DNA from 3 places in the Pseudomonas sp. WJP1 genome. Region 3 is predicted to be linked to each of the others. Evidence: predicted binding sites of a transcription regulator. Region 3 holds the regulator's gene; each other region holds the start of a gene.
What was found. The regulator sigma-54, encoded in region 3, starts transcription at its own class of promoters, with help from an activator protein. The targets are predictions, from matches to a motif close to ANTGGCATNNANNTTGCTNT.
Positions count from the first base shown of each region.

Region 1: the regulator sigma-54 is predicted to act here: its motif matches at 3,009-3,028, upstream of flgB (flagellar basal body rod protein FlgB).
Region 2: the regulator sigma-54 is predicted to act here: its motif matches at 2,033-2,052, upstream of nirB (nitrite reductase large subunit NirB).

Region 1 is NZ_CP110128.1:5,630,143-5,636,616, reverse strand. Features, by position in the region: gene flgA (flagellar basal body P-ring formation chaperone FlgA) at 56-817, opposite strand; gene OH720_RS25270 (chemotaxis protein CheV) at 899-1,831, shown strand; gene cheR (protein-glutamate O-methyltransferase CheR) at 1,878-2,705, shown strand; gene flgB (flagellar basal body rod protein FlgB) at 3,071-3,478, shown strand; gene flgC (flagellar basal body rod protein FlgC) at 3,482-3,925, shown strand; gene flgD (flagellar hook assembly protein FlgD) at 3,941-4,663, shown strand; gene flgE (flagellar hook protein FlgE) at 4,696-6,045, shown strand; gene OH720_RS25240 (ribonucleoside-diphosphate reductase subunit alpha) at 6,265-6,474, opposite strand, start outside.
Region 2 is NZ_CP110128.1:2,810,650-2,817,123, forward strand. Features, by position in the region: gene OH720_RS12780 (SDR family NAD(P)-dependent oxidoreductase) at 1-501, shown strand, start outside; gene OH720_RS12785 (acetoacetate decarboxylase) at 649-1,542, opposite strand; gene nirB (nitrite reductase large subunit NirB) at 2,266-4,827, shown strand; gene nirD (nitrite reductase small subunit NirD) at 4,827-5,201, shown strand; gene OH720_RS12800 (CBS domain-containing protein) at 5,233-5,673, shown strand; gene OH720_RS12805 (nuclear transport factor 2 family protein) at 5,762-6,193, opposite strand; gene OH720_RS12810 (DUF2238 domain-containing protein) at 6,366-6,474, shown strand, end outside.
Region 3 is NZ_CP110128.1:888,064-894,537, forward strand. Features, by position in the region: gene OH720_RS03930 (ZIP family metal transporter) at 1-204, shown strand, start outside; gene OH720_RS03935 (HPr family phosphocarrier protein) at 255-530, opposite strand; gene rapZ (RNase adapter RapZ) at 546-1,403, opposite strand; gene ptsN (PTS IIA-like nitrogen regulatory protein PtsN) at 1,406-1,870, opposite strand; gene hpf (ribosome hibernation-promoting factor, HPF/YfiA family) at 1,883-2,191, opposite strand; gene OH720_RS03955 (RNA polymerase factor sigma-54) at 2,267-3,760, opposite strand; gene lptB (LPS export ABC transporter ATP-binding protein) at 3,945-4,670, opposite strand; gene lptA (lipopolysaccharide transport periplasmic protein LptA) at 4,670-5,218, opposite strand; gene lptC (LPS export ABC transporter periplasmic protein LptC) at 5,205-5,777, opposite strand; gene OH720_RS03975 (KdsC family phosphatase) at 5,786-6,310, opposite strand; gene OH720_RS03980 (KpsF/GutQ family sugar-phosphate isomerase) at 6,310-6,474, opposite strand, start outside.

The sequences.
Region 1 (6,474 bases), 2.3 Mb from region 3:
ACACAGTTTAGGGGACCGCCGAGGCCGGCGCCACATCTTCACCCGCAGTAGGCCACTACATGGACACTTCCACCTGGCCCGGCGCGATCACCTGTGCCTTGATGACCCGTTTGGAATTGAGGTTCTTGACCCGAATCTGTTCGCTCAGGCCGCCACCGGCCAGTGCCTCGCCGGGCATTCGTACGCTGAGCGTACCACTGCGGGCGGTAATCACCACCTGGTCGCCCTTGCGTATCACTTCCGCCTGTTCGATGTGCACTAGGCTGATGACCTGATCGTTGACCATTGGTCGCGTAAGTCGTTGCCCGATGGCCTGGTCCACGGCAGTCAGATAACCCTGGTTGAGCAAGCTGATATCGCGCTCACGAAGCATGACGTCCTGTGGCTCGACAATGCCTGCGCGGCGTAGTGGCCGTGTGGTCGTGACAACCTCGCGAAACAGGCGTACTTGAGCGGGCACGAAGACTGTCCAGGGCGATACTCCCTCGCAGCGAACCTTGACCGTTACGCGGCCCAAAGGCTTGGCCGGGCTCTCCAACGTGGCTGTCAATTCCTTGTCGCACATCGGCATGCGCAGGCGTGGATCGAGCGGGTTCACCTCGATTTCATAGCGTCCTTGGGTTTGACTCGTCGCCAGATAGTCCTCTACGGTGAATTCAAGAAAGCCCTGGGTGACGCCGATAAGCATGTCAGGCAAGGTAACCGCGTCAGCAAGGGCAGGGCTGCCAGCGTTGAACAGGCAAACAGCCGACAACACTCCCAGCCATTGGCGGCAGCGGGTGGTCAAGCGTCGGATTAATGTCGGTTGTGTGTTCATGACAGATAAAAAGCAAGCGCCGTGCCGTTTAGTGATGAAGGCGCGTCGCAACAACACTTAGCGTTGGCGTAGGAGTCAGGCATGGCTGGTGTAATGGATTCGGTAAACCAGCGCACGCAACTGGTGGGGCAGAATCGCCTCGAGTTGCTGTTGTTCCGTCTCGACGGCCAGCAGCTGTATGGGATCAACGTGTTCAAGGTGCGGGAGGTGCTGCAATGCCCCAAACTGACGCTGATGCCCAAGTCCAGTCCTGTCGTGTGTGGCGTGGCGAATATTCGGGGGGCGACCATTCCGATCCTTGATCTGGCGATGGCGACCGGCTCCGGTGGCTTGAAGGACAAGAACAACCCCTTCGTGATCATCACGGAGTACAACACCAAGACCCAGGGATTCCTGGTGCGCTCGGTGGAGCGCATCGTCAACATGAACTGGGAGGAGATTCATCCGCCACCCAAGGGCACGGGACGTGATCACTACCTGACGGCTGTGACGCGGGTCGACAACCAGTTGGTGGAAATCATCGACGTCGAGAAGGTGCTGGCGGAAGTGGCCCCCACCCCGGAAGCGATTTCCGCTGGCGTGGTGGATGTCGAAACCCAGCACAAGGCGCTCTCCTTGCGGGTGCTGACGGTCGATGACTCGTCGGTGGCGCGCAAGCAGGTCACCCGGTGCCTGCAAACGGTCGGTGTTGAAGTGGTGGCGTTGAACGACGGTCGGCAAGCGCTGGATTACCTGCGCAAGCTGGTCGACGAGGGCAAGAAGCCGGAGGAGGAGTTCCTGATGATGATTTCCGACATCGAGATGCCGGAAATGGACGGATACACCCTCACGGCCGAGATCCGCAACGACCCCCGAATGCAAAAGCTTCACATCATCCTGCATACTTCGTTGTCAGGTGTGTTCAATCAGGCGATGGTCAGGAAGGTCGGTGCCGATGATTTCCTGGCCAAATTCCGTCCTGATGACCTGGCATCCCGGGTAGTCGACCGGATCAGAGCAGCAGACATCAGCTAGGGGCGTCCGGCCCCCGGCAGTCAACACGATTTTAGAGGCGGCAGCATTGTCTACGGGTAATTTGGATTTCGAACAGTTCCGGGTGTTCCTGGAAAAAGCCTGTGGCATTTTGCTCGGTGAAAACAAGCAGTATCTGGTCTCCAGCCGTCTCAACAAACTGATGGAGCAGCAAGGCATCAAGTCCCTGGGTGAGCTGGTCCAGCGCATTCAGACCCAGCCGCGCAGCGGGTTGCGCGAGATGGTGGTGGATGCGATGACGACCAACGAAACCCTATGGTTTCGTGATACCTATCCGTTTGAAGTCTTGAAGAACAAGGTGTTGCCCGAAGCGATCAAGGCCAGTCCCGGCCAGCGCCTGCGGATCTGGTCGGCGGCGTGCTCGTCGGGTCAGGAACCGTATTCGCTGTCGATGTCCATCGACGAGTTCGAGCGGTTCAATCCCGGGCAATTGAGGATGGGCGTGCAGATTGTGGCCACCGACCTGTCCGGCACCATGCTGAACAACTGCAAGACCGGCGAGTACGACAGCCTGGCCATCGGCCGCGGCCTGTCACCTGAGCGGCTGCAGCGTTATTTCGACCCCAAGGGGCCGGGGCGCTGGGCCATCAAGGCGCCGATCAAGAGCCGGGTCGAGTTTCGCTCGTTCAACCTGTTGGACAGCTACGCGAGCCTTGGCAAGTTCGACATCGTGTTCTGTCGCAATGTGCTGATCTACTTCTCCGCCGAAGTGAAGAAGGACATCCTGTTGCGCATTCACAGCACGTTGAAACCGGGTGGCTATCTGTTTCTCGGTGCTTCCGAAGCGCTGAACGGATTGCCGGATCATTACCAGATGGTCCAGTGCAGCCCGGGGATTATTTACCAGGCGAAGTGATTTTGTCGGTGTCATCAAAACGGGAGCCCCCAAGGGCTCCCGTTTTTTATGGCTGCTGATTTTTCACAGTCGCCGCATGACCCTGTGGGAGCGAGCCTGCTCGCGATTGCGGTGTGACAGATTGCATAGATGTCGACTGACATGACGCCATCGCGAGCAGGCTCGCTCCCACAGGGTAATGCGGTGTCCTTTCGAACGAGACAAGCGGCAGAAAAGCGGCATCCAGCGGAAACCGGTTGCCGCTTTTCTGTCGTTGCCTCCTGGGCCGGTGCCCGCAAAGCCCCGGTTTATGGGGATTTCTGAATTGGCATGACGCTTGCTATATCCATCGTACGAAAAATCAGGTCAGCCGAAGGTTTCCCGCCATGAGCATCAGCTTCGATAAAGCGCTCGGTATTCACGAAAAGGCATTGGGCTTCCGCGCCCAGCGTGCCGAAGTCCTGGCCAACAACATTGCCAACGCCGACACCCCGAACTACAAGGCGCGGGACCTGGAGTTCTCGAAGGTGCTCGAGGCGCAGAACGACAAGGCCAAAAATGGCACCTTCGCCTTGAACATGACCAACAGCCGTCATATCGAAGCCCAGGGCTTGGGCAATGGCGACGAGTCGCTGATGTACCGCACGCCGATGCAGCCGTCGATCGACCAGAACACCGTGGACGCCCAGCTGGAGCAGTCGAACTACGCGGAAAACTCGGTCAACTTCCAGGCCAGCTTCACCCTGCTCAACAGCAAATTCAAAGGGCTGGTATCAGCCTTGCGCGGAGAGTAAGTCATGTCTCTATCCAGTGTTTTCAACATTGCCGGTAGCGGCATGAGTGCCCAGACCACACGCTTGAACACCGTGGCCTCGAACATCGCCAACGCCGAGACGGTCTCGTCGAGCATCGACCAGACCTACCGTGCGCGTCACCCGGTGTTCGCCACCATGTTCCAGGGCGCTCAAGGCGGTGGCGGCGACTCGCTGTTCCAGAACCAGGACGCGGCCGGTCAAGGCGTACAGGTACTGGGCGTGGTCGAAGACCAAAGCAACCTTGAGGCACGCTACGAGCCGAACCATCCGGCCGCCGATGCCAAGGGCTATGTCTACTACCCGAACGTTAATGTCGTGGAAGAAATGGCTGACATGATTTCCGCGAGCCGTTCGTTCCAGACCAACGCCGAAATGATGAATACCGCCAAAACCATGATGCAGAAGGTCCTGACCCTCGGTCAGTGATAAGGGGCGACTCAGATGAGTGTTACCGATACCACCAGTGGTCTGAGCCTCAACGACATCCTGGCCAACTCGTCGATCAAGACCAATACCAATGCCGATAGCCTGACGTCGGCGGCCAGCAGTGCCACGGGCAAAAAGGCCCTGGGCAAGGACGCGTTCCTGCAATTGCTGGTGACCCAGCTGAAAAACCAGAACCCGCTGGAGCCTCAGGGCAACGGCGAGTTCGTGGCACAGCTGGCGCAGTTCAGCAGCCTGGAAGGCATCACCACGCTCAACGATACCGTGTCCGGCATCGCCGGCAACTACAACTCGTCCCAGGCGTTGCAGGCTTCGGCGCTGGTGGGGCGTTCAGTCATCGCGCCGGGCGACAAGGCTGTGGTCGACACCACGAAGGGCATGACCGGTGCGGTTGTCATACCGCAATCGGTGGCTGAAGTGGCGGTGAAAATCACCGACAAGGATGGCAAGACCGTCCGCACCATCACCCTGGACGATCAGAAAGCCGGCACCGGCAGCTTCACCTGGGATGGCAAGGACGATGCCGGCAAGGTCGTTGATTCGGGTACTTATACCTTTGCGGCGAACACCACCATCGATGACAAGGGCGTGGCACTGGTCACCAATCTGCCGGCAACGGTCAACAGCGTGACCATTAGCCAGACCGGCGGCGAGTTGATGCTCAACCTGGCCGGGCTCGGCAGTGTCGCCCTGTCCAAAGTGCAAACCATTGGTATATAGAGCCGACTAACGCGGCACAAAAGGAGTGGAATATGTCTTTCAACATCGGCCTTAGCGGTCTCTATGCTGCCAACAAACAACTGGACGTCACCGGTAACAACATCGCCAACGTGGCAACCACCGGCTTCAAATCGTCCCGCGCAGAATTCGAAGACGTGTACTCGGCGACCAGACTGGGTACGGGCAGCAAGGTCACCGGCAGCGGCGTGCGCCTGGCCAACGTTTCCCAGCAATTTACCCAGGGTGATATCACCTCCACCGGTAACGTGCTGGACATGGGCATCAATGGCTCAGGCTTCTTCGTACTGAACAACAGCGGCTCGCTGTCCTACACCCGTGCCGGTACGTTCAAGGTCGACAAGGAAGGCTACGTCACCAACACTGATGGTACCTCGCGCCTGCAGGGTTACGGCGTGGATGCCAATGGCAAGATTCTCAACGGCGTATTGACCGACCTGCGCATCGACACCTCCAACCTGGCGCCGAAATCCACTACCACGGTGTCGTCGACGATCAACCTGAACTCTACGTCTGCCGTGATCGATCAGACGGTGGCGACCAACAAGTTCGACCCAAGCAAGTCGGAAACCTTCAGCAAGCAGTTCAGTACTCCGGTGTTCGACACCCAGGGCAACCAGCACACCATGGATCAATACATGGTCAAGACTGGGCCCAACACCTGGGATACCTATACCCTGATCGACGATCGCAATCCGGACGGCAGCGACCCGACGGATGCGGCGACACCGCCAATCGCTTCGACCATGACCTTCGACACATCGGGCAAGCTGGTGTCGGTCAGCACGCCGGTTCCACCCACCGTGCCTCCGACCGTTCCAACGCCGGCTCCGGTGATCAGTAACGATCTTAAAATCACCAACTGGACTCCGGGCTCGGTCAAGGATGGCGTCTGGACGGCCAATGGTGCAGCCGCCGATCCGGCCGGCCTGACGATTGCCATGGGTAACACGACTCAGTTCAACGCTGACACCGCACGCTCCATTCCCGTGCAGAACGGCTATGCCACGGGTCAGATCACCAACCTGACCATCGACGGCAGCGGTGTGCTGTTGGCCAACTTCAGCAACTACCAGACCAAACCGATTGGCCAGCTGGCGTTGGCCAGTTTCACCAACGAACAAGGCCTGCAGCCCGTCGGTGGTACCAGCTGGAAGGAAACCTACGCCTCGGGCATCCCGGGCTACGATGCGCCGGAAACCGGCTCGCTGGGTACGATCCGCTCCAACTCCCTGGAAGAGTCCAACGTCAACGTGACCAATGAACTGGTCGACCTGATCAAGGCGCAGAGCAATTACCAGGCGAACGCCAAGACGATCTCTACCCAGAGCACCATCATGCAGACCATCATTCAAATGGCCTGATGCGGGTCAGCTCAAAGCGCTGCACAAGGAACCCCTCGCAAGAGGGGTTTTTTTTTTGATCAATAGATCGCAGCCTCGCTTCGCTCGGCAGCTCCTACATTGAAATACGATCCCTGTAGGAGCTGCCGAGCGAAGCGAGGCTGCGATCTTTTTCATGGACAAAAGAAAACCCCCGACAAGCCAGGGGCCCGTCGGGGGTCTTTATGTTACCGGCTCAGCTTATTGGCAAGCTTCGCAATCCGGCTCGTCGATGGCGCAGGCCTTCGGTACTGGAGCAGGGCCGGCTGGCGCTGCCAGGACTGAGTCGTCACCGTGGTTGCCGCCGCTGGAAACAGCGTTGAGCTTACCGGTGTTGATGGTCGACTTCTCGGTGCTGGTCGCGGCCAGGGCACGGAGGTAGTAAGTGGTTTTCAGACCACGGTACCAGGC
Region 2 (6,474 bases), 1.9 Mb from region 3:
GTCGTCAACAACGCGGGAATCAGCGACACCAAGCGTGTCCTCGAATACACCGATGCCGACTGGCAGGCCATCCTCGACACCAACCTCAAAGGTGCCTGGATGGTCGCCCAAGAGGCCGCGAGGCGCATGGTCGCCGCGGGCAGAAAGGGCAGCCTGATCAATATCACCTCCATCCTGGCCAGCAGGGTCGGGGGCGGGGTGGGTCCCTACTGCGCCGCCAAGGCTGGCTTGAGTCACCTGACTCGATCAATGGCGCTTGAACTCGCGCGTCACGGCATTCGGGTCAACTCGCTCGCACCGGGCTATGTGGCGACTGAAATCAATCAGGCGTTCTTGAGCAGCGAGGCGGGCGAGCGGCTTCGTGCGCGTATTCCTTCGCGCGCTTTTTGTCAGTGTGAAGACCTGGACGGCGCGCTTTTGTTGCTGGCTTCAGCGGCAGGCAAGGGCATGACCGGGACAGAGATCACCGTGGACGGCGGCCATGCCTGTTCAGGTCTGTGACCGTGTTCTGGAGGAGGGACAGTCAATGATCACCGTCGACACGGGGCCTGCCGGCATCCCTGATTGCTCGACCCCCTAGACAACTTCATTGACGGCCAGGAGAAAGCAGTTGCTCTCTCATGGCCGGTTTCAATGTGATACGCCTGATCAGGTTCGCTTCAGGTAGTCGTGAACAACCTTGCCCGGCTCCAGCAGGTAGTTACCCAGCGTGTGACGCACGGAGACGATCTCTCTGATCGGCAGCGCTGCAATCGGCACCGCTTCGTGATTGAACAGGTCCAGGCTCGCGGCACCCGTCCAGGCCTCCTTGAGATCGACAGTCGAATACTCGAACCTGACCAGCTCGGCGATTCGTGGCGTCTTGCCGTCGACGTCAGGAATGATTTTGAGTACGACGCCGGGGACCCGCATTGCTTTGGTCGCCTCGGCCAGATCAACCTTCTTGAACTTGTAGGCCATGCTCGCCCGGGCAACCACTGCGCCATCGTATTCGAGCGTTCCGACATACGATTCGTTGTTTTGCCCAACCCGCGGGTGACCGAATTTCTTCGGCAATCCCCAGACCTCCCGGCCCAGCATGATGGCGGTGACATTCTCCGCGACCATCAGCGGACGAAAGCTCACGGCTTCATCCCCCAGGAAACAGGAGATGCTCTGGGCGAACTCGTAATAGTCACCTATCCCCGGGGCGACCATGGACAGGAACGAGAGACTGACGATGGGGTCCTTGACCACCAGCGGTTCTGGCACGAGCGCTCGCGCCAGTTCCATATCCGTTCGATAACTGATGGTGAGCGAGGGGCGGTCGAGGAAGGCGCTTGGAGGTTGGGCATAGGCGGGGGCGTGAAGGGGCATGGCAAACGCTTTCTGGCGTACACCTTCCGGCGTCAGCGGTGTTCCGGCAATCGAGTCTGGAAGGAATATCCCTCCCGTGGCGCTACCGACCGATGACTGTGCGAAAAGGGGGCTTGCGGCGGCTGCCAGTCCGACACCCGCGGTGACCAGCACATCTCTGCGCGAGAGGTTCAGGGGAAGGTTCATTGTTTCGTCTCCGGGTAGATGGACAGGTCTCATGCATCGATCAGCTTGTGGGCCGATGGAATGTGAGAGGGGCCGGAGCAATGCGTATGCCAAGAGTTAAAGAGAGGGTTACTGGCAGGAAAAAAATCAAAAAAACTATAATAAACAATTAGTTATAGCTTTTTTGTGAATTGAAACTATTCGAAATTGAGAAATAGACAGGGTTTTCTTTCAGAGTTGAAAGATTAATTTCACAGTTGAATGTCAATTGCCAACACCTGTCCATGCACTTTTATAAAGCGCGGTGAATACCAAGGTGCACCAGTCGGAAGCGGCTCACCTCGTCAATCGCGTCGTTCTGCGAGCAGATTTGCCGATGCCACGCGGGGTTTTTACCACCCTGGAGATCCAGCTTGCTCCGTGCGGGAACGCCTCTGGAATAGGGTTTTCAAAGGTTTTCCAGCGCGCCATGTACGCCATGCATTCCAGAAAACAACACACCTCAACAGCGACTGGCACAAACACTGCATTAACCCCCTCAAGCCCATCCGAAAAAGATGGGCAGCCCTCTCGGTCAACGACGATCGACTGGCCGCACAGGTCGTGGGCAATATCGGTGGATCAGGCATGGCCGTCTGGTTTTCAACACCGCAAAAGAACAGGCAAAGACGCCTGGAACCGCAAGGTTTCAGGCGTTTTTTTTTGCTTTTTTTCACCGTGATGGGCTTAGGGCAGGTGTCGTATATGAATTCCAATGTAGCCAGTTTGAACAAGCTGCAAACGCTGATCGTGATCGGCAATGGCATGGTCGGACATCATTGTGTCGAGCAGTTGATCGAGCGCGGCGCGCTTGACCGCTATCGGCTGCACGTCTTCAGCGAAGAACCGATGCGTGCCTACGACCGCGTGCATCTGTCCGAATACTTCTCCGGTCGCGACGCCGAGTCGCTGGCACTCAGTGACGCGGCGCTGTACGAGACGCCCGGCGTCACCTTGCACTTGGGTGTGCCGGTGCTGGAAATCGACCGCGCCCGGCGCCAGGTGATTACCGCACAAGGCTGCGTTGCCTACGACAAGCTGGTCCTGGCCACCGGTTCTTATCCGTTCGTGCCGCCGATCGAAGGCGCCGAAGGCGATTCGCGCCTGGTCTATCGCACCCTGGAAGACCTCGATGCCATTCGTGCCGCGGCGGCCAATGCCCGGCGCGGGGTGGTGGTCGGCGGTGGCCTGCTGGGCCTTGAAGCCGCCAACGCCCTGAAAAGCCTGGGGCTCGAAGCGCACGTGGTGGAATTCGCCCCGCGGCTGATGCCGGTGCAGCTGGATGACCTGGGTGGGCTGGCGCTCAAGGCGCAGATCGAGCGCCTCGGCGTCGGTGTGCACCTGTCCCGCGCTACGCAGTCGATCAGCGCCGGCGAGCAATACCGCTACCGGATGAATTTCGCCAACGACGAGTTCCTCGAGACTGACCTGATCGTGTTCTCCGCCGGTATCCGTGCCCAGGACGCGCTGGCCCGGCAATGCGCGCTGGAGATCGGCCCGCGCGGTGGCGTGGTGATCGACGACACCTGCGTGAGCTGTGACCCGAACATCTACGCCATCGGTGAATGTGCTTCCTGGAATGGCAGCCTGTTCGGCCTGGTCGCGCCGGGCTACCAGATGGCCCGCAGTGTCGCAGCACGCCTGTGTGACGACGCCGCCGAGCCGTTCCAGGGCGCCGACATGTCGACCAAGCTCAAGCTGCTGGGCGTCGACGTTGGCTCCATCGGCGATGCCCACGCCAACACGCCGGGTGCGCGCAGCTATCAGTTCATCGACGAAACGACGGCCAGCTACCGCCGCCTGGTGGTGGATGCCAGCGGCAAACACGTGCTCGGTGCCGTGCTGATCGGCGACAACAGCTATTACGACACGCTGCTGCAATACATGCAGAACGCGATCGCCTTGCCGGCCGAACCGGCCGCGCTGATCCTGCCGTCGTCCGAAGGCGCGCCGACCCTCGGCCCTGGCGCCTTGCCGGAAACGGCCACGGTCTGCTCGTGCCACAACGTGACCAAGGGCGCCATCTGCTCGGCCATCGACGGCGGTTGCAGCGACCTCGGCCTGCTTAAATCGCAGACCAAGGCCTGCACCGGTTGCGGTGGTTGCGCCGGGTTGCTCAAGCAAGTCTTCGAACATGAATTGATTGCCCGTGGGGTCAGCGTCGACAAGAGCCTGTGCGAACACTTTGCCTACACCCGCCAGGAACTGTATGCGCTGGTGCGGGTAGAAGGGGTGATCACCTTCGAGGAACTGCTGGCCAAGCATGGCCGTGGCCACACCGGTTGCGATGTGTGCAAGCCGGCGGTGGGCTCGATCCTGGCGTCGTGCTGGAACCAGCCGATCATGGATCCGTCGCTGGTGCCGCTGCAGGACACCAACGACACCTTCATGGCCAACATGCAGAAAAACGGCACCTATTCCGTCGTGCCGCGCATCCCCGGTGGCGAGATCACCGCTGACAAGCTGATTGCCATTGGCGTGGTAGCGAAGAAATACGACCTCTACACCAAAATCACCGGCGGCCAGCGCATCGACCTGTTCGGCGCGCAGTTGCATCAGTTGCCGGACATCTGGAGCGAGCTGATTGAAGCCGGCTTCGAAACCGGCCACGCCTACGGCAAATCGACCCGCACGGTGAAGTCTTGCGTCGGCAGCACCTGGTGCCGCTATGGGGTGCAGGACAGCGTGCAAATGGCCCTGACCATCGAAGATCGCTACAAGGGCCTGCGTTCGCCGCACAAGCTCAAGTTCGCGGTGTCCGGTTGCACACGTGAATGCGCCGAGGCGCAAAGCAAGGACGTCGGCGTGATCGCCACCGAGAAGGGCTGGAACCTCTACATCGCCGGCAACGGCGGCATGCGCCCGCGCCATGCCGAGCTGTTCGCCACCGACCTCGATGACGCGACCCTGATCCGCTACATCGACCGCTTCCTGATGTTCTACATCCGCACCGCCGACAAATTGCAGCGCACCTCGGTCTGGCGCGAAAGCCTGGAAGGCGGCCTGGACTACCTCAAGGACGTGATCATCCACGACAGTCTGGGCCTGGGTGCCGAGCTCGAGTCGCAGATGCAGCTGGTGGTCAATCGCTACGAATGCGAGTGGGCCAACGCCCTCAAGGACCCGGAAAAACTCAAGCGCTTCCGGACCTTTGTCAACGATAAACGCCCGGATCCGGACATCCACTTTGTCCAGGAGCGTGGTCAACGCCGGCCGATCATGGCGGCTGAACTCAACCTGATCCCTGTTACCGAGGAGAGTGTCTGATGAACCCGTCCAATACCCAACGCGTTGAAGCCCGTGCGTCTGTCGTCTGGCAATCGGTGTGCAGCCAGCAGGACCTGGTGAATGACTCCGGTGTGGTGGTGTGGCTGGACGGTGCCCAGGTGGCGCTGTTCTACCTGCCGGGCATGCAGGGCAAGAATCTCTATGCCATTGACAACCACGACCCGCAATCGGGGGCCAATGTCATCGGCCGCGGACTGGTCGGCAGCATCAAGGGCGACCTGGTCGTTGCCTCACCCATTTACAAGCAGCATTTTCGTCTTGAAGACGGCAGTTGCCTGGAGTACCCGCAACAGCGCTTGCGGGTCTGGCCGGTGCGGTTGAACGAAGGGCTGGTGGAAGTCGGGGTGGCCTGACGTTGTACGCCATTCACATCAGGAGACGGACATGAAGACAGCCGCACAGTTGCTCAAGCTCAAGGTCGTGGAAAACCAGCAGGTGCACAGCATCGCACCGGACGCCATGGTGCTGGAGGCCGTGCAGAAAATGGCCGAAAAGAACGTGGGTGCATTGCCGGTGATCGAGAAGGGCCAGGTCGTCGGGGTGATCAGCGAGCGCGACTATGCGCGCAAGGTGGTGCTGCTGGGACGTTCGTCAGTCGGCACGCCGGTCAGGGCCATCATGAGCTCGCCGGTGGTCACGGCCGACAGCCAACAGAGCATCGAGCACTGCATGGCGGTCATGACGGACAGCCATTTGCGCCACCTGCCGGTGGTGGAGAACGGTGAGCTGATCGGGTTGCTGTCGATTGGCGATCTGGTCAAGGAAGCCATTGTCGAGCAGGCCGACCTGATTCGCCAGTTTGAACATTACATTCGCGGGCACTGAGACAAACTGTTTATCAGCGCAACTCAAAGGGGACGGATGGGCGGGTAGACGCCAATTCGTCCGCTTTTTTTTCGGGGTCACCCGAATATCAGAACTTGAACGCCTGTCGTCCTACCAGTAGCCATTTTCCGCTCTGTTTTTGCCAGATCTGGAAGTTCTCGATTTCCGTCGGGACCACCTCGGTGCCTTTGAGGGCCTGGGCCGAGAAGTGGTGGCGAACCAAGGCAACATCGCCGGAAACGGTGATGGTCTGGTTTTGCATCTCAAGGGTCTTGAAAGCACTTTTGCCGGTTTCGATATCGGCGATGAATTGCTGCTTGTCCTGGATCTTGCCGCTGGAATGGCCGTAGGTGAGGTTTTCGGCGGTCAACGCGTTCAGCTCGGCAATGTCCTTGTGCAGCATCGCCTGGGTCAAGTGATCGACGGCTTGTGCCACGTCCTTGTCCCCGGCAGCCGGGGTCGCGGCGGCGTAGCAGCTGAACAGGCACAGAAAACCAATCAGCATTTTTGTTTTTTTCATGAGGATTCCTTGTTGTTGTGGGTGATCTGATTGACGAGCTTGAGGTGCATCATCAGTCATCGTACAACATAGCATGCAAGGTCAGAAAAAAGCGAACTTGCGGCGAAGGCACATCTCGAAGTTAAAAGCCCGTATGGAATCTGCAATTCAAGGGTATCGGGGAGTTCAAATCATGCAGCCCAAGGAACATCCGCGATTCGAATTGACGCTGCTGATCGTGTTTGTGCTTATCGTCATTGCATTGGGCTATTCCCCGCGCAGCCGGGTGGATTGGGCGCTTG
Region 3 (6,474 bases):
TTCGCGCTGTTGTGCGCGTGGCTGGTGAGCCTGGCTGAACTGTTGTTGCCTTTGGGTTTGGCGCTGGCGGCGGGGGCGATGCTGTTGGTGGTCACCCACGAAGTCATTCCCGAGTCGCGACGGCATGGTCACGACAAGCTGGCCAGCCTTGGGTTGCTGATCGGGTTTTGTTTGATGATGGTGATGGATACGGCGTTGGGCTGAGAAAAAGATCGTCCGAATGAGGCCCGAGCCTGCGGACGATCTTTTGACCTTTACTCGCCTTCGTCGAAGTAGTTGTTGATCAACGTCACCAGCGCATCCAGCGCTTCCTGTTCCTGCTCGCCTTCGGTACTCAGATGAATCCTGGTGCCCTTGCCGGCGGCCAGCATCATCATCGCCATGATGCTTTTACCATCGACGGTGGTTTCTGGCGTGCGTCCCACCCTGATCGTGCAATCCTTGAATTGACCGGCGACCCCAACGAATTTTGCCGAAGCGCGGGCATGCAGGCCCAGCTTGTTGATGATTTCGATTTCCAGAGCAGGCATCGCGATGTGAATCCTTTAGCTGAGGTCGCGGTGGCGAACCTGGACATTCTTCAGGGATTGCTGCAGGACCTGGCCAAGACGTTCAGTCAGGTAGACGGAGCGGTGATGGCCGCCGGTGCAGCCAATTGCAATGGTGACATAGGCACGGTTGCTGGCGGCAAAGCGTGGCAGCCATTTGAGTAAATAAGTAGAAATGTCCTGGAACATTTCCTCGACATCGGGTTGCGCCGCCAGGTATTCGGCCACCGGTTGGTCGAGCCCTGACTGCTCGCGCAGTTCCGGCTTCCAGTAAGGATTGGGCAGGCAGCGCACGTCGAATACCAGGTCGGCGTCGACCGGCATGCCGCGCTTGAACCCGAACGATTCCACGAGGAATGCCGTACCGGGTTCCGGCTGGTTCAGCAGGCGCAGCTTGAGGGTATCGCGCAGTTGATACAAATTCAGGCTGGTGGTGTTGATCTTGAGATCGGCAAGGTCGGCAATCGGTCCAAGCAGGGTGGTCTCGTCGTTGATCGCTTCAGCCAGTGAGCGGTTGGCATTGCTCAGCGGGTGCCGCCGACGGGTTTCCGAGAAACGTTTGAGCAGGGTTTCCTCGTCGGCATCCAGATACAGGACATCGCACTGGATGTGGCGACTGCGAACTTCGGCCAGCAACTCGGGGAACCGCGACAGGTGGCTCGGCAGGTTGCGAGCATCGATGGATACGGCAACCAGCGGTTGTGCCAGCTCGGTGTGGATCAGCGCTCGCTCGGCCAGTTCGGGCAGCAAACCGGCAGGCAGGTTGTCAATGCAGTAGTAGCCGTTGTCCTCGAGGACGTCGAGGGCAGTGCTTTTACCTGAGCCGGAACGACCGCTGACTATGATCAAGCGCATGATTAGTGACCGTTTTGCTCGCTCAGGACAACCTGATACAAGGCTTCATTGCTCGAGGCGCTACGCAGTTTTTCGCGCACTTCCTTACGGTCGAGCATGCTGGCGATCTGGCGTAACAGCTCCAGGTGCGCATCGGTAGCGGCTTCCGGGACCAGCAGCACAAACAGCAGGTCAACCGGGGCGCCGTCGATGGCGTCGAAATCGATGGGGGCATCCAGGTGCATCAAGGCGCTGATGGGTGCGTTGCAGCCCTTCAGTCGACAGTGGGGAATGGCGATGCCGTTGCCAAAACCGGTCGAGCCTAGTTTTTCGCGGGCAATCAAAGCCTCGAAGACATCTTGCATCTCCAGATCCGGCACTTCGCGATGGATAAGGTTGGCAATTTGCTCGAGGGCTTTCTTTTTACTGCCGCCCGGCACGTTCACCAGGGAACGGCCGGGGGTCAGGATGCTTTCAAGTCGGATCATGGGTTGGGAGTGTTAACGACCCGTAGCGCCCTGGAGGAGGCTCTGGGTCTTTTCCTTATGCTTTTTGAGTTGTTTATCCAGCTTGTCGGTCAATGCGTCGATCGCCGCGTACATGTCGGTATGTTCCGCGTTGGCGACCACTTCATTGCCGGGAATATGCAGCGTGGCTTCGATTTTCTGCTTCAGCTTTTCGACCGTCATCGTGACCTGCACGTTAGTGATCTTGTCGAAATGTCGCTCCAATCGTTCGAGTTTTTCGCCGATGTAGGAGCGAAGAGGTTCGGTCACTTCCAGTTGGTGTCCACTGATGTTGACTTGCATACAGCTTCTCCTTCGTTGCCAGTGCATAAAGCGGCAGATCCAGATGATCTGCCACTGGAACGCTGTGGCGTGGCCCTACATCAACCGCTTGCGTTCGCTCGAAGGCGCGATCCCCAGGGATTCGCGATACTTGGCGACGGTGCGGCGGGCCACCTGAATGCCTTGTGCCTCCAGTAAACCAGCGATCTTGCTGTCACTCAACGGCTTTTTCTGATTTTCCGCAGCTACCAGTTTTTTGATGATCGCGCGAATCGCCGTGGACGAGCATTCTCCGCCTTCGGAGGTGCTGACGTGGCTGGAGAAAAAGTATTTCAGTTCATAGATGCCCCGAGGGGTATGCATGAATTTCTGCGTGGTGACCCGTGAAATCGTCGACTCGTGCATGCCGACTGCTTCGGCGATGTCATGCAGGACCAATGGTTTCATGGCCTCGTCGCCGTACTCCAGGAAGCCGCGCTGATGCTCGACGATCTGCGTGGCCACTTTCATCAGGGTTTCGTTGCGGCTTTGCAGGCTCTTGATGAACCAGCGGGCTTCCTGCAGCTGATTGCGCATGAAGGTGTTGTCGGCGCTGGTGTCGGCACGGCGAACGAACCCGGCATACTGGGCGTTGACCCGCAGGCGAGGCACCGACTCCTGGTTGAGCTCCACCAGCCAGCGTTCGTTGTCCTTGCGCACGATCACGTCGGGAACCACGTATTCGGCTTCGGTCGACTCGATTTGCGAGCCCGGGCGCGGGTTGAGGCTCTGGACCAGTTCGATGACCTGGCGCAGTTCATCTTCCTTGAGCTTCATGCGGCGCATCAGCTGGCTGTAGTCGCGGCTGCCGAGCAAGTCGATGTAGTCGGTGACCAGGCGCTTGGCTTCGGCCAGCCAAGGTGTCTTGGCGGGTAGCTGGCGCAATTGCAGCAGCAGGCATTCGCCCAGGTTGCGCGCACCGATACCGGCAGGTTCGAATTGCTGGATGCGGTGCAGGACGGCTTCGATTTCGTCCAGTTCGATGTCCAGTTCCGGATCGAAGGCTTCGAGGATTTCCTCCAGCGTCTCGTCCAGATAACCCTGGTTGTTGATGCAGTCGATCAGGGTCACGGCGATCAGGCGATCGGTGTCGGACATCGGTGCCAGGTTCAATTGCCACAACAGGTGGCTTTGCAGGCTCTCGCCGGCCGATGTGCGGGTGGTGAAATCCCACTCGTCGTCATCGTTGCTCGGCAGGCTGCTGGCGCTGGTCTGGTAGACGTCTTCCCAGGCGGTGTCGACAGGTAATTCGTTGGGGATGCGCTCGTTCCAGTCGCCTTCCTCGATGTTATCGACGGTCGGGGCGCTTTCCTGGTAAGAGGGTTCCTGGATGTCGGTACTGGGCTTGTGTTCGGCGTTGTCGGCCAGTGGGTCGGAATTGTCGAAGTCGTCGCCTTCTTCCTGGCGCTCGAGCATCGGATTGGACTCCAGGGCCTCCTGGATTTCCTGTTGCAGGTCCAGGGTCGACAATTGGAGCAGGCGGATGGCCTGTTGCAGCTGCGGTGTCATCGTCAGCTGCTGGCCCATTCTCAAGACTAGCGATGGTTTCATGGCAGGGGCTTAACACCTTATTCGCCGGCGCACATGCGCCATCCACTACAGGGCGCCGGAGCGCCAAACTTAAGCAAATTATATGCCCGAAACTGCGGCGTTTGCCTAGAGCGCTGTAACAATAAAAAAAGATTGATTTTTTATTGCGGCAAGCGCTCGGCCGACCCGCCGGACACCGCGATGCTTACAGGCGGAATTCATGCCCCAGGTACACTTCCTTCACCAGGTCGTTGGCCAGGATGGTTTCAGCGTCGCCTTCGGCGATCAGTTGGCCATCGTTGACAATATAGGCGGTTTCGCAGATATCCAGGGTTTCACGGACGTTGTGGTCGGTGATCAGCACGCCGATCCCCTTCGCCTTGAGGTGGTGGATGATCTGCTTGATGTCGCCTACCGAGATCGGGTCCACGCCGGCGAACGGTTCGTCGAGCAGGATGAATTTCGGGTTGGTGGCCAGTGCCCGGGCGATTTCCACACGGCGGCGCTCACCACCGGACAGGCTCATGCCGAGATTGTCGCGGATGTGGCTGATGTGGAACTCCTGCAGCAGGCTTTCCAGTTCCTTGCGACGACCGGCCTTGTCGAGCTCCTTGCGGGTCTCGAGGATGGCCATGATGTTGTCGGCCACCGAGAGTTTGCGGAAGATCGATGCTTCTTGCGGCAGATAGCCGATACCCGCCTTGGCGCGACCGTGCATCGGCTGGTGGCTGACATCGAGGTCATCGATCAGTACGCGGCCCTGATCGGCCTGTACCAGGCCGACGATCATGTAGAAGCAGGTGGTCTTGCCGGCGCCGTTGGGGCCGAGCAGGCCGACGATCTGGCCGCTGTCGATGGACAGGCTGACGTCACGCACGACCTGGCGGCTCTTATAGCTCTTGGCCAGGTGCTGGGCTTTCAGAGTTGCCATTACGGGGCCTTTTGCTCGTCGGTTTTCTTTTTCGGCTGGATCACCATATCGATGCGCGGGCGCGATTCGGTCACCTTGCTGCCCGTGGCGCGACCGGCGCTGGCCAGCTTCTTCTCGGTGTCATAGACGATTTTCTCGCCTTGAGTGATGTTGTCGTCCTTGTCGATGACCTTGGCCTTGTCGATCAGCACGACACGATTTTGCTTGGCAAGGTACTGGATGGTCACGCCCCAGCCCTGCACGGGCTTGGAGTCGCCGGCGGTCTGCAGTTGCTCGAAGTAGGCCAGGTTGCCAACCGAGGTCACCACATCGATGTCGCCATCGGCGGCGCGGGTCATTGTCACCTTGTTGCCCTTAACGATGATCGAGCCCTGGGTGATGATCACATCGCCCGTATAGGTGGCTACACCGTTCTTGTCGTCCAGCTGGGCATCATCGGCCTGAATGCGGATTGGCTGCTGCTGATCGTTCGGCAGAGCCCAGGCGCTCACGCTTCCCAGTGCTGCGCCCAGACTGAGCAAAATAGGGAGGGTTTTAACGAGCCTCATACTGTCCTCTTACGTTCGATAGCAGGTGTATCCTGCTTTCTTTCAAATACGCCTTCATTCCCTTGCCAGTCGATACACCGCCAGCGCCGTCGATTCTAACGTCTCGCTCGGTCTGCGCATATTGCTGCTGCGGGAACACGGTCATGCGGGTGGTGGTAATCAGCGTCCTGCGGTTTTTTTCGTCGAAACGGGTAATGCGCACCGAATCTATCAATTCGACCTGCGTGCCGTCGGGATTGACTTCGCCTTTTTCGCTCTGGACGTGCCATGGGAACTCGGTGCCCCGGAACATGTTCAGGTCGGGGTTGGTCAACAGCGTCACTTCGGTGGCTTTCAGGTGCTCGACCTTGTCCGACGTCATCTCGTATTGCAGCCTGCCGTCCGGCAGGAACTGCACGCTGTGGGCGTTGGTGGCGTAATAGTCGATAGCGCTCTCATCGACGTGCACTACCGGCTTGTCGAGAAAGCGTTCCGGGCTGATGTTCCAGTAGCCAACCGCAGCGAAAATCGCCGTGATGCTACCGAACAACAGGGTGTTACGAATCTTTTTACTCAGCATGATCTGGCTCACAGGTACGCGGCATTGGCCTCGTCGAGGCGGCCTTGGGCGCGCAGGATCAATTCGCAGAATTCACGTGCGGCACCTTCACCCCCGCGGGCTTGGGTTATGCCGTGAGCGTGCTCGCGCACGAAGCTGGCGGCGTTGGCCACTGCCATGCCCAGGCCGACGCGGCGGATCACTGGCAGGTCCGGCAAATCGTCACCGAGGTAGGCGACCTGCTCATAGCTTAGGCCGAGTTGGGCAAGAAGCTCGTCGAGCACCACCAGTTTGTCTTCGCGACCCTGATACAGGTGGGGAATGCCGAGGTTCTTCGCGCGTCGTTCGACCACCGGGGTTTTGCGGCCGCTGATGATCGCGGTCTGCACGCCGGCCGCCATCAGCATCTTGATGCCCTGGCCGTCGAGGGTGTTGAACGTCTTGAATTCGCTACCGTCTTCGAGGAAGTACAGGCGCCCGTCTGTCAGGACGCCATCGACATCGAACACCGCCAGTTTGATTTGTTGGCCGCGTTCCAGCAGGTCCATGCTCATTACATTACTCCCGCACGCAGCAAGTCGTGCATGTTCAGGGCACCGACCGGGCGATCTTCGCTGTCGACCACGACCAGCGCGTTGATTTTGTGATCTTCCATTATTTTCAGGGCCTCGGCGGCGAGCATTTCGGCACGGGCGGTCTTGCCATGGGCGGTCATGAC